2 regions of the Halobacillus amylolyticus genome follow, and region 2 is predicted to be linked to the other one. Evidence: riboswitches for the same ligand, from Rfam matches in the RefSeq annotation. Region 2 holds a riboswitch; the other holds the start of a gene.
The links. A riboswitch is a leader RNA that binds a small molecule or an ion and turns the genes downstream of it on or off. The one in region 2 is predicted to bind glycine.

Region 1 (6,980 bases), 830 kb from region 2:
CGACAGGGCCTGATCCCGGCCCCCACCACCATGTGGGCCTGTAAATGTTTTGTGAAGATTAAGGTGAACGACATCAAAGCCCATATCTCCAGGACGGGCGTAGCTCATAATGGCATTAAGATTCGCTCCATCATAGTACAGCTTCCCGCCTGCTTCATGGATGATCGCAGCCATCTCTTCAATGTCCTCTTCAAATAAGCCGAGCGTATTCGGGTTTGTAAGCATAAGGGCCGCTGTTTTTTCATCGATTACACGCTTCAAATCTTCTAGATCAACGAGTCCTCGCTCATTTGTTTTAACTGTAACCGCTTCAAACCCTGCTACCGTTGCTGAAGCTGGGTTCGTTCCGTGAGCCGAATCCGGCACAATGACTTTAGTTCGTTCATAGTCGCCATTTCCCTCATGAAATGCACGGATCATCATTAAGCCAGTCCATTCCCCATGGGCGCCTGCTGCCGGCTGTAAAGTTACTGTATCCATACCGGTAATTTCAGCTAGTGTCGTTTGCAGATCATACAGTAGTTCAAGGGCTCCCTGAACGGTCTCAGGTGCTTGGTATGGATGAATGTGGCTGAAGCCGGCTAATCTAGCAACATCTTCATTCATTTTCGGATTATATTTCATCGTACATGAACCTAATGGATAAAATCCAGAATCTACTCCATGGTTTCGCTTAGATAACGCAGTGTAGTGGCGCATGATCTGCAGTTCGCTTACCTCGGGCAGATCGGGTTCATTTTTTCTAATGTAGGTCTCCCCTAACTGCTCATCCACATTCGTTTCAGGCACATCTAACTCAGGTAAGCTGAAGCCTGTACGACTCTCTTGACTCAATTCAAATATTAGTGGAAAGTCTTGATTAGCCATGAATATCCCCCAGTTCTTTAACGAAAAGATCGATTTCTTCCTTCGTACGAATTTCTGTAATTGCAACAAGCATGTGCCCTGCTAAATTGTCGAAGTTTTTTCCAAGATCGTACCCACCAATGATTCCTTTTTGTAAAAGCTTCTTATTTACTTCTTCAAGATGATCGCCAATGTTTACGACAAGTTCATTAAAAAATGCTCCTTGATAAGCAATGGGAAATCCAGCAGACTCTAGCTGCTGCTTCATGTACGCCGCCTTTTGCATGTTCATCCAGGCCATTTTTCTTAATCCTTGTTTCCCAAGGGATGACATGGCTACTGATGAAGCTAACGCATTTAACGCCTGATTTGAACAGATATTTGAAGTCGCCTTGTCACGACGAATGTGCTGCTCACGAGCTTGCAGTGTTAAAACGAACCCTCTTCTGCCCTCTTCATCCTTGGTCTGGCCGACTAAACGCCCTGGTACTTTACGCATAAGTTTCTTGGTTGTAGCAAAATAACCACAATGAGGTCCACCGTATTGGGCGGGGATTCCAAATACTTGAGCATCCCCGACAACGATATCGGCCCCGAATTCACCCGGTGGCGTGAGATATCCTAGGGATAATGGATTGCTTGAGGTGATCAGCATTGCTTTCTTTTGTGTATCTACAATAGAACGCACCTGCTGAAGTGGTTCTACTTGTCCGAAAAAGTTAGGGTATTGTACAACTACACTAGCCGTATCTTCATCCAACTCTTTTTCTAATTGATCAAGGTCTGTTACACCATCTTTATGATCGATTTCAACAACCTCTACCCCAGGTCCTTTGACGTATGAATGGATAACCGCCATCGACTCTGGGTGGATCGCTTTTGAGACGAGCACTTTCTTCTTCTTCGTTTGTCCAGCCGAAAGGTTAACCGCTTCAGCAAGAGCTGTTCCACCGTCATACATGGATGAGTTAGCCACATCCATTCCTGTAAGCTCACAAATCATTGTCTGAAATTCAAATATCGCCTGAAGCTCCCCTTGGGAGATCTCTGGCTGATAAGGTGTATAGGCTGTATAAAATTCAGATCTTGAAATGACGTGATCGACAATAGAAGGAATATAGTGATCGTACACACCAGCCCCTAGAAATGAGGTATGTGATTTCAGATTGACATTTTGCCCAGCAAGCTGTGTGAGTTCCTTCATAAGTGCAAATTCGTTTTTGGGAGCTTTGATATTTAAATCGCCTTTATAGCGTACATTTTCAGGTATATCTGCAAACAGCTCGTCTGTTGACTTGACACCAACTGTTTCCATCATCTGTTGTTTATCGCGTTCAGTCATCGGTAAATAACGGAATTCCATAACTCTTCCCCCTCATTCTTATCGTTTATAAAAAGGTGTTTTGACAACTTTTGCTTGCAACTTACGTTTACGTACTACAACAGTGACTTCTGTCCCCTCGTCTGTATATTCACTATCCAGCAGAGCAAGACCGACATTCTTTCCTAGTGTCGGTGATTGTGTCCCCGTTGTGACAAATCCAATCGACTTCTCACCATCTAATATTTCATAATGGGTACGCGGGATGCCTTTGTCGATCATTTCAATACCGACTAGCTTGCGTGCTGTTCCCTCTTCTTTTTGCTTTTTCAGTACTTCTTTACCAATAAAATCTGCATCTTTCTTCACTCGCACAGCAAAAGAAAGTCCTGCTTCAATTGGCGTGATTTCAGAACTGAGTTCTTGGCCATATAATGCCAAGTTAGCTTCAAAACGCAGCGTATCACGAGCACCCAGCCCAATTGGCTGCACCCCGAAAGCTTCACCTTCAGATAAAATTGCCCGCCACAGGGCCGGACCTGATGCAGCAGGAAGATAAATTTCAAAGCCATCTTCACCTGTATAACCGGTACGTGAAACGATGGCCTTATCTTCAACACCGCTGAACGAAACATCCTGCAAGAAACGGAAAAATTTAATCGAAGACAGATCTGCAGTTGTCAGTTGCTGCAATGCCTGTTCTGCCTGTGGCCCCTGAAGTGCAAGTTGAACGTAATCATCAGAGACATCTGTGATGGTCACTTCTCCTTTTTGATGATCCTTAAGCCACTGCACATCCTTATCACGATTTGCTGCATTGATGACAAGAAGATAATAATCTGTAGCTAACATGTAAACAATTAAATCGTCCACCGTGCCACCATCTTCATAGCACATAATCGTATATTGTGCTTTTCCCGGCTCAAGCTTTGACACATCGTTGGTTAACATCCCTTGTAAATAGTCAAGACTGTCTTTTCCTTTTACCGTGACCTCTCCCATATGGGAAACATCAAAAAGGCCTGCCTTTGTACGAGTCGCTTCATGCTCCTTTTTAATACTTGAAAAATGGACAGGCAAATCCCATCCTCCAAAATCAATCGTTTTCGCTTCTAACCTCTTATACTCAGAAAAAAGGGGGGTACGCTTCAATTCAGTCATCCTATCACTCCTATAAGATCTAATTAAGCATAAAAAAAGAGACTCTACCGCTTTATCGGGAGTCTCTGTCCGTTTCACCAGAAAGTTTGGCGTTTTTAAAAACGTACACAATGACGTTTTCGTCCGCTTGCTTCTTGGGTGGTTTACCTATCGTAAACACTCTCCAGAGTTGCGTCCTACAAAGGTCTTTTTGCCTGAGAGATTCGCAATCATTGATTGCTTGCTCCTTCGGCGCCACAAAAGTAGTCTCTCCCCTTGCAATCATCCGCTACTAGTATTTTCTTAGATTAATTTGGGCATACTAACCTGTAAAGCTATGTGACAAACTATCTTAAATTTCTGCTTCATTATACCATAGCCTACCATAAGAACGAATGCCGATTTCAAATTTATATGAATTCTTTTTATTATTAGTATAGGAGTTGATCAAATGGTTGAGACACATTACGACCAAGACTATATACTCTCTCTGTCAGAGAACCTTGCTCAACCCGATTCCCTTTGTTCATGGAACGAGTTTAAGCTCGGCTACAAGGCTTTAGAATATCGGTCCATCCCAGAGTTTAATGGATTACTATCCCCAAAACATCTGCCCCATGTTAATTTTCTAGATCATCAAATCGATGCATGTGAAAAGGTTGTCCATGAAATGAATGGACGAGCTATTCTTGCTGACGAAGTTGGACTTGGAAAAACACTGGAGGCAGGCCTTATTTTAAAAGAGTACATGATTCGAGGAATGGCAAAGAAGGTTCTCGTCTTAACTCCCGCTTCCCTCGTAAATCAGTGGGTTCAAGAATTAAACGAGAAATTTTATATTCAGGCCTTTTCTCCCCGAAAGAAACAGGCAGCCTGGCAGGATTGGGATATTACTGTAACATCGATTGATATGGCTAAAAGAGAAGCTCACAAGGAGGAAATTTTGTCGATCCCTTATGACTTGATTATTATTGACGAAGCTCACAAATTAAAAAATCATCAAACAAAAAATTACCAATTCGTCAAGCAATTAAAAAAAACATATTGTTTATTACTTACAGCTACACCTATCCAAAATAATTTGAGTGATTTATTCAATCTAGTTTCCATCTTGAAACCCGGATACCTTGGTGATTTAACGACTTTTAAAAAGAAATATCGTAAAACGTCCCTTGAACATTCCGGTACCCACCAGCATATCCATTCCTTACTCAGTAAGCTGATGATTCGTAACCGCAGGAAAGATACAGGGCTTGATTCATCAAAACGACACGTGACAAATGTCCGTCTTACTTTTACTGATGAGGAAAAGAAAATGTACGAAGAGCTTGCAGCCTTAAAATCCAACTCTCCTTCTTTCACATGGCTGACGTTAGCAAAAGAACTCTGTTCGACAAGAGAAGCTTGTTATATGTCATTACAATCCATGCAGAACAAACAAGAAGGCAAATCTACCATGTTGGCAGAACTAATCGATCGTTTAGGCACACTTCCCCACCACGTTAAAGCAAAACGGGTCGTTGAAATCATGGATAAATCTGCTGAAAAGTTCATTATTTTCACAGAATATCGGGCCAGTCAATTTTATTTACAATGGTATCTGCAACAACATGGGATTACCTCTGTTCCTTTTAGTGGCAAATTTAATAAGAGTAAACGTGACTGGATGAAACATCTCTTTAAAACAAAGGCGCAAGTCATGGTGACCACAGAAGCTGGGGCTGAAGGCATTAACCTGCAATTTTGCAACAATATGATCAACTATGACCTACCATGGAATCCGATGCGCCTTGAGCAACGGATTGGCAGAATACATCGCTTCGGGCAGGAGAAAGACGTTCATATTTATAATTTTGCGATTGAAAACACCATTGAGGATCAAATATTGAACCTTTTATATGAAAAAATCGAGATATTTAAACAGGCTGTCGGAGACCTTGACCATATTTTAGAACATATACCCGGCGGCAGCTTCGACGACCAGATTCAGTCAATTATGAAGCAATCAGAAAGTCAGGGAGAAATGAACATTAAATTAAATAACCTTGTCAGCTACGTTGAATATACCGTAAATGAGCGGAGGGAATTAAGTTGACAGCTAGTATGTATTTTCAATTTGCTAAAGACTTTTTTACAACTCATGGATGCACCATTACCGAGAAAAGTAACAAGTCTATGCATATCCAGCTTACAAATGACATGGATGAAGCACTTATGAATCGGCCATTTTATTGGCACTATATGAAAAAGATGAACCGGGTGGGAGAGGCAATGAGCCTAACTTTCACGGATGGAATTATGGAGGAAGATAGTGGAATCCATCTCCACGCAGGAACGCCAAAGCTTCATCAAATGTACCAGTTAGCTATTGACCGCTCCTACTCGACAAGACTTTATGAATATCTTCCTTCCCTGTCAGTGAATCAAGCCCTGCATCCGTGGTTGGTGTTGAATATAAAAGTGACCTACCGTGGCAAGCAAACGCGTGACGAAATTCTATCTATTGGATTAAATCTAATTAACGGTGCACTGATCACAAAAATGATGGACAAGATTTGGGAGATTGATTTTCAATCAACTGTATCAGATTTCAGCTTCCCAATGACACCCATCGTACGTATCGAAAGCGGCTATCAGCGCATTATTCGATATGCAAATGAACGTCTTACTTCTTTAGACGATCAATGGGAAGTGCACTCATTACATCAACTAAAGGATGAAAAAGATTTACTGCATCGCTTTTTTACATCAGATGACGTTGATGAAGAATATTATGAAAAAGAACTTGAACAGCTTGATGTAAGGTATAAACCAAGAATTTCAATACAAATTGCAAATGGCGGATTATTTTATTTATCACAGCAAACCAGCCAACAATTATTTCAGCAATGAACATTTGCTTCAGGTGCTTTGGCCAGTCATGAGATAGATCTCAGAACAATCCCATTTCGTTTATTTCCTAATACAAAACAAAAAGAGGCTCATGCCCTGAGCCTCTTTTAACTATGTTTCTGCCATTTACGTTTCATTATTTTCAAAGCGAAAGGCAAGATTCCAAACCAATAAGAAGAACTCCTCTTAGAGGGTCTCTCCACCCTTCGATCGAGCTTTTCTTGTTTAGACATATGCATATACTTCAGCGTTTCTTCAGTAAGAAATTGAACATACTCATTTTTCTTCATAGAGATCCCTTCCTTACGATTAATTACTCATTAGTATGTTCAAAATCGTTGTTCTTTAGACAAAAAATAATCTCCTCTACAATCATTTCAGGATTTTTGTTGTCAACTTGTATCGTTTCTGTGGCGACTTGTTCGTATAAAGGCTTGCGTTGATTAAATCGCTTTTGTTTCTCAACTAGATCGCCACTCCAAAGCGGACGGTTTCCGCTTTGAGCTAGCCTTTCCTCAATCGTTTGGAATGAAGCCTCTAAGTAAACGACAACATGGCCAGCTAAAGTTTCCCGGTTTTCAGCTGATAAAAGAACACCTCCTCCAGTTGATACGATTAACTGACCTTCTAATTCCTTTAACAGCTGGGATTCCATTGCACGAAAAAACGATTCTCCATGGTTTGCAAATATTTCTGGGATTGTCATCCCCTCGCGCCTTTCAATCTCTTCATCCATTTCTATATATGTACATTGCAAATTTTCGCTCAAACGTTTCGCTAT
Region 2 (6,980 bases):
ATGTGCAATTACTATAATGTAAACGTTCAGCAGTTTTCTCAATGGCTTTTATTTAGAACGGCCGTCACAGCTTATTTATTAGCTTTGAAGAAACAAGATAGGGTGATCGATAAGATCGATGAATACCGCTGGATGTTCTTCCCCCCTAATAAGGCATAACAAAAAGTTGTTCTCCTGGTGTATATTCCGCCATGAGCACCTGGTCCACACGAGAAATGTTCTGATTGCGTAGTTCTGTTTTCAGCCAACTCTCATCAAACCCGGACTCTTTGAGGTTATCCCACAGAACTTCGCCATCACTTATAAAAATACTCGATAAGGAAACAGCGGACAAGGGAAGATTCAGGTCTTTCTTTGTTGGAGTTTGTTTATCAGATGTCTTCAATACGGAGATCGTACCGTCCGTTTCGAGAACCGCAAATTGGACATCTTTTATTGAAAAAACATCCTTAGTGCGTAACAAATGCTGAAGCTGGTTAATATCAAGCTTATTTTTCTTCAGCTGTTGCTTCATAATTTTCCCCTCATGAATTACAAGGGAAGGACTTCCCTCAAGTAAGCTTCTAGTCCCCTTAAACTTTTGAGTAATCATTTCAGTTAGATAAATAAGGATACCCCAAAGGATCACTGCAAAAGCAATTTTGGCAATACCAACTTCATCGTCATAAAGCGCATTTCCAACGAGTTCTCCTAAAACTAATGCGGAAATAAAATCAAATGCTGTTATTTGGGTGATTTGCGTTTTCCCGAGTACTTTTGTTACAAGAAAAAGGGCAACGAACCCGAATATAATTTCTACGAACATTTCCAAGTAGTCCATACCATCACCTGTCCCTCAAACTTCTAGTCTAGCTAACATTCTGGACGAGAAGGAGAATTTTTATACAAAAAAAGACCTGCCTGTAGAAAAGGCAGACCATGTGTTCATAAATCTTTAATCATTGTTACATGAGGGATGCCGGCATCCATGAATTCTTCCGACACAGTACGGTATCCGAGACTTTCATAAAAGCCTTCTGCGTGAGTTTGCGAGTTAAGCTTGGCCCTTGAATATCCTTCATCTTTAATCACTGTTTCCATGTAGTGAATGATTTGCTTGCCGAAGGAATTGCCTCTGTGAGCCTTCTCTACACAAATTCTTTCAAGCTTAGCATAATCCTCAATAAATCTGAGTCGAGCAGCTGCAAACGGTTCTCCATCAAAATACCCCACGATATGTGTAGCCTGGTCCTCGAAGGCATCATGCTCGTCTTGTTCTGAAACCCCTTGTTCTTTTATAAAAACGTTACGCCTAACACGGTGGGCATCGCTAAGTTCTTCATGTTTTGTTACTTTCCGAATATCCGGATGCATTACTGTTCACCAAACCGAAAAGTTTCGTAGACGCTCCAAGCCCCATTTTCTAATTGATAGAGGAGTTGGAAACGATCAACTTTGTCTACAATATCAAAACTATCCATACTTAAACTCCCATACACATCAGAGAACTCCTCATCGGAAAGCTTCTGAGCAATCGTGATGTGAGGAACAAAAGAATACTCCTTATTATCAGGGATAATTCCTTCGTGCAGATTCTGATTGAGTTTCACAATTTCGTCAGATGGGTCGACCTTTAAGTAAATGGTGTTAGTAACAGGTGAGAAAGAACTAACTTTGGATATCTTTATGGAAAATGAAGTTGTACTTTTGGCAATTCTTTTTAATTCAGGAATAATCGTTGATTCAAGTACCTGTTCATCTGTTTCGAAGGGCTCTTTAACAGTAATATGCGGTGGAATCAGAGCGTAATGCGGGTCATAACGTTTACGATAAGAGTTTGCCTCATCCTGTACTTTTTTTGATGGAAAAATTGCTATACCATATTTCATTCGGTTGATCCCTCCTATTTCTTTCATTACACGCTACTTGCGGCATTAGCCAAATATCGTTTGTAAAGCTCGCTTTAAATCCTGCTGCCAGGATTTCCATGTGTGGTCACCGTCGAGCTCATGAAAAACATAAGATAAAGGCTGATGTGATAAGTATTCTTTTAGATTGAGATTGGGCTTTAAGAAATCTTTTGTTGCCCCATCTGTGGTGTTTACTGAAGTCTCCTTATTTCCAATCGTATGATAAATCGACAGTGAAGATAAATCCCTCACCGTTTTTACGACCTCCATAACGTGAGGGTCAACATATGGGCTTTGCATAATGACGTTACCGAATACATTTGGAAAACGAGTGGCTGTCATTAGTGCAAGTGTACCAGCTAACGAATCGCCGACCAGTGTACGTCCATTTCCCATATAAAAGCCAGGGAGCTCCTCATCTAGAAAAGGAACAACTTCTCTTACTAAAAAGTTAACATAATCACCCTGCCTTTTTCCATCAGGATGGTATTTATCCCGACGGTCAAACTTATCATGATAATGAATACCAATAAAAATCGTATTTTCAATTTCTTTATCTGCATGAAGCTGATCACTCAGCGTTGCAGCCCGTCCCATCTGAAAGTAGTCATTTCCATCCTGCATAATGCAGAAATGGTATTTATACAGTGGCGAGAAGTTTTTGGGTGTGTACACGTTTAACGTCATTTCTTCATTTAAGTATTGGCTATTGATGCTGTACTCCTGCATTGTACCGTCTCTCCCCATTTGACCACCTCCTAACATCCGAGCAAGTTTGCTAATGGAAATTACCGCATCGTAAATCATGTAAACGTATCACTTCTATTTTATCATATAATTTTGAAAAAAAGGAGAATCGATCTTTTTTGAAAGGGAAGAAATTCATCATAAAATAAAAAACAGTGAAAATCGTTGACATCGATACGATAGCCATGTATATTAGTACTTGTCCTTACAACAAAATGTTACATAATGTGATTCCGTAGCTCAGCTGGGAGAGCGCCACCTTGACAGGGTGGAGGTCGTTGGTTCGAGCCCAATCGGAATCATCCATCAAAGTGCCGAAATGGCGCGGTTTCCTAACAAAGGGGAGGCCGCGTCATTTCTTTTGTTTTGACACTAAATGATTCAGCGTGTGGAATACACAAGAAAAAGCGAATAAAAATTATTACAATATATAAAATATTCGTATTTTATTCTAATCCCTTTAAACAAACAAGGTAAGCGCTATCATAAAGAAAAGAGATAAACTGCTTGTTTTATCTCTCTTGAGAAGTTTGGTAATATGTTTTATAATCCACTTATACAAATTTTCTTGTCTTAAAAACGAACAATACAATACTTTTTATCTACTAAACTAGTCACTTAACATTTTTATAACTAAATAAGCGTTGATTGTTATGGGTCACACTATAACAGGAGCAGTTTCTGGAGAGAATGCAACTATTGCATCGCCGAAGGGTTCACAATCTCAGGCAAAAAGGACAGAAGAATAGCAAGTACTTATTGTTATTCTGACACTTAAGAGGCTGGGGAATCCCAATCTCTTTTTTTATACTATTTTGACCAAGGATTACTAGTAATTTTTAATAAATATGAATGAGGTGTTTGATTAACATGAAGCGGATTTATAATTTTTCAGCAGGACCTTCTATATTGCCACTACCAGTATTAGAAAAGGCACAAAAAGAGTTAGTTAATTATGCGGATTCGGGAATGTCTGTGATGGAGTTAAGTCATCGATCGGAGTTATTTACAGAGATTATCATGGAGGCTGAGCAGCTGCTAAGAGAACTGATGGATATTCCAGGGGATTACAAAGTTCTATTTGTCCAAGGTGGAGCCTCGCAGCAATTTGCTATGGTACCGATGAATCTCCTTGGTAAAAGTGGGAAAGCGGACTATGTCAATACAGGGTCCTGGTCGAAGAAGGCGATCAAAGAAGCTAAGAAATATGGTGACATTCGTGTGGTTGCTTCCTCAGAGGATGCCAATTTCACTAATATACCGGTAGTCGACAGCGGAATGACTGATCCGGAAGCGGATTATGTCCATATTACGACGAATAACACAATTGAGGGAACGGCATTTACTGAAGTTCCTGATACAGGGACCATCCCACTTGTAGCCGACATGTCATCGAATATTTTGTCGGAAGAAATCGATGTCTCTAAATATGGTCTGATTTATGCTGGAGCGCAAAAAAATATCGGACCTGCCGGGTTAACCGTCGTTGTGATTCGAGAAGATTTAATTGGGAAAGCATCGGAAAACTGTCCGGCCATGCTTGATTATAAAACGCACAGTGATAGCGGGTCCTTGTATAACACTCCACCGACATTTGGCATTTACATGGCGAAACTGGTTTTTGAATGGATAAAAGAGCTTGGCGGGCTTAAGGAAATGGAGCGTATCAACCGTGAAAAAGCGCAACTATTGTACGACTTTATTGATGAATCGGAGCTGTTTACTTCTCCAGTAGATAAAGACAGTCGCTCGATTATGAATATTCCTTTTGTCAGCCCGTCGGCGGAATTAGATGCCGATTTTATTAAGAAAGCAAAGGCAGAGGGACTTGAGACGTTGAAAGGCCATCGATCTGTAGGGGGCATGCGTGCAAGCCTTTACAATGCGATGCCGATAGAAGGTGTACGGTCACTGGTCACTTTTATGAAAGAATTTGAAAATAATCATGAGTAAAGGGGAGAACAAAATGAGCACATTAACACAAGACAAATTGAACACGATTAAAACATTAAATAACATTGCTGATCGTGGCTTGGATGTATTCGAAAAGGTGAATTATACAATAGATAACGATAGTGAGAATCCTGACGCCATTGTGGTGCGCAGTTATAACATGCATGACATGGAATTTGGCAAAAATCTAAAAGCAATTGCAAGGGCAGGCGCGGGCGTCAATAATATTCCGGTCGAAGATTATACAGAACGTGGAATTGTCGTGTTTAATACACCAGGTGCTAATGCGAATGCTGTAAAGGAAATAGTACTGACTTCATTGATGGCGTTATCCCGTAATCTATTTTCCGGTGTATCCTGGGCCAGGACGTTAAAAGGAAAAGGCGAAGAGATTCCGAGTCTTGTAGAAACTGGAAAGAAACAATTTATCGGAAAAGAAATAAAAGGAAAAACATTAGGGGTGATTGGATTAGGAGCGGTCGGCTCTCTAGTAGCAAATGATGCACTAGACCTCGATATGGATGTCATAGGGTTTGACCCATTTATTTCAGTTAATACTGCCTGGAACCTGTCTCGTAATGTGCAACGTGCCATGACAATGAAGGAGCTGTTTGCCTATTCTGATTACATTACAGTGCACGTTCCGTTAACAAAGGATACAAGCGGCATGTTCAATGAAGAAACATTTAACATGATGAAACCTGGTGTCAATATTCTGAACTTTTCCCGCGGTGGGCTGGTGAACGAAGAAGATATGGCGGCTGCCCTTGAAAGTGGTAAAGTTGGTAAGTATGTGACAGACTTTCCAAATGAAAACGTGCTGGAAATGGAAAATGCCATTCCACTTCCTCACCTTGGTGCCTCCACGAAAGAATCAGAGGAAAATTGTGCGATTATGGCTGCTCGCCAGGTGGAGGAGTTTCTGGAAACAGGAAACATCAAAAATTCAGTGAATTTCCCAAATGCTTCTCTTCCTTATACTGGGAGGCGCCGTGTGACAGCTTATCATCATAACGTTCCAAACATGGTTGGTCAGATCACATCAGCTTTATCAAATTACAACTTGAACATCGCTGACATGGTGAACAGAAGCCGGGAAGATTATGCCTATACCATGATTGATATTGATAATGAAGTAAACGGTAATGTCATTCCCGACTTAGAAGCGCAAATAAACCAGATCGAAGGCATCGTTTCCGTCCGCATTATTTAAAAAAAAGATTTCTACGCTTCTTCAATGCCTCACCTTGAGTTGAGCTGGATTATTGCACTTAAACTCTTATACAAGGTCTAGAATTTTTAATAAATTTTTGAAGTTAGGTCCAACAACCTTCTCGGTAGTCACAGAACTTTAATAACTATAATGATACAGACCATACATTTTGAAAGTGTATGGTCTGTTTTATTCCATTAAAGGGCCGTTTAATTTAGTAAGGCTTAAAAGAGAGGATAGGGTGAGGAACATAAGTATTTCCTAAGGAATATGGTATAGTTGGTTAGTTAGTCTAAAAATTTATTTATTAAATTGTAAGAAATATTTATTTAAGGAGCATTATGACAAACAAAAAGTTTCGGTCATCAATAAATGTAAGGGGATAACGTCTAATTAACAAAGTGGTTTAGCGTTTCCCCCAAATTTTGAAAGGGAAAAATTTATGAGTACACTTAATGTGAAACTTTTGAAATTAAATGCAGAAAATTGCTTGAATGCTGTGAATTAAAAGTATCTAGGAAACAATCAAAATATATTGACTCAAATACTATATCAGTTGCTCAATCACAATTTGAACCTACGTTTAAAACCATATGCTATTTATTTTGAAGAAAAAGTAGTTGGTCTTTTAATGTGCAATTCTGTTCAAGAAGAACTTAACGGGTTATAGAATTATGATAGATAAGAGATTTCAAGGCAAGGATATAGGTAAAGCGGCAACTAAGTTAATGATTTCAGAGATGGCTAAATTACCAAATGCGAAAAAAATTGTTGTAGGTTATCATCCAGAAAACGTTGGAGCACATAATTTATACTCGAATTTGGGGTTTGTTGACAATGGTGATTGGTTTGGTAAGGAAATGGCAGTTATTAAAAATGTAAACAGGGCTGTAGTTTAGAATCTTCTCCAAGCAGGGCGTTTTAGTGGGACAAGGTAATTATTTATGGACTGGCTTAAATCCAATACAGGTCCTTGAGTGGTTTTAGGTTGACTTTGCAAGCGCTTTCAATTATGGTGGTAAGAGGTTGAACAACATAAGTGGTTGTTAGGGTGTTCGGCGTAGGCGGTGCCGGCACCAATCTTTGTATTAATAAATTAGGTAATGAATAGAGAAGGAGAACCTATATATTAGATGTCCAGGGGAGGTCACTAATGAAAGGACTTCTGCCTTCTCTAT

Region 1: it holds a riboswitch for glycine, as region 2 does, so the genes downstream of both, gcvT (glycine cleavage system aminomethyltransferase GcvT) here and serC (3-phosphoserine/phosphohydroxythreonine transaminase) in region 2, are expected to answer to the same signal.

What each region holds. Positions count from the first base shown of each region.
Region 1 is NZ_CP095075.1:368,525-375,504, reverse strand. Features, by position in the region: partial or broken gene gcvPB (aminomethyl-transferring glycine dehydrogenase subunit GcvPB) at 1-867, opposite strand, end outside; gene gcvPA (aminomethyl-transferring glycine dehydrogenase subunit GcvPA) at 860-2,209, opposite strand; gene gcvT (glycine cleavage system aminomethyltransferase GcvT) at 2,228-3,328, opposite strand; glycine riboswitch at 3,392-3,497, opposite strand; glycine riboswitch at 3,501-3,593, opposite strand; gene MUO15_RS02005 (DEAD/DEAH box helicase) at 3,759-5,402, shown strand; gene MUO15_RS02000 (YqhG family protein) at 5,399-6,199, shown strand; gene MUO15_RS01995 (YqzE family protein) at 6,307-6,489, opposite strand; gene MUO15_RS01990 (shikimate kinase) at 6,513-6,980, opposite strand, start outside.
Region 2 is NZ_CP095075.1:1,196,938-1,203,917, reverse strand. Features, by position in the region: gene MUO15_RS06330 (MBL fold metallo-hydrolase) at 1-159, shown strand, start outside; gene MUO15_RS06325 (DUF421 domain-containing protein) at 146-820, opposite strand; gene MUO15_RS06320 (GNAT family N-acetyltransferase) at 925-1,353, opposite strand; gene MUO15_RS06315 (YjcG family protein) at 1,353-1,868, opposite strand; gene MUO15_RS06310 (alpha/beta hydrolase) at 1,914-2,636, opposite strand; tRNA gene MUO15_RS06305 (tRNA-Val) at 2,866-2,938, shown strand; glycine riboswitch at 3,308-3,387, shown strand; gene serC (3-phosphoserine/phosphohydroxythreonine transaminase) at 3,507-4,589, shown strand; gene MUO15_RS06295 (phosphoglycerate dehydrogenase) at 4,603-5,802, shown strand; partial or broken gene MUO15_RS06290 (GNAT family N-acetyltransferase) at 6,245-6,701, shown strand.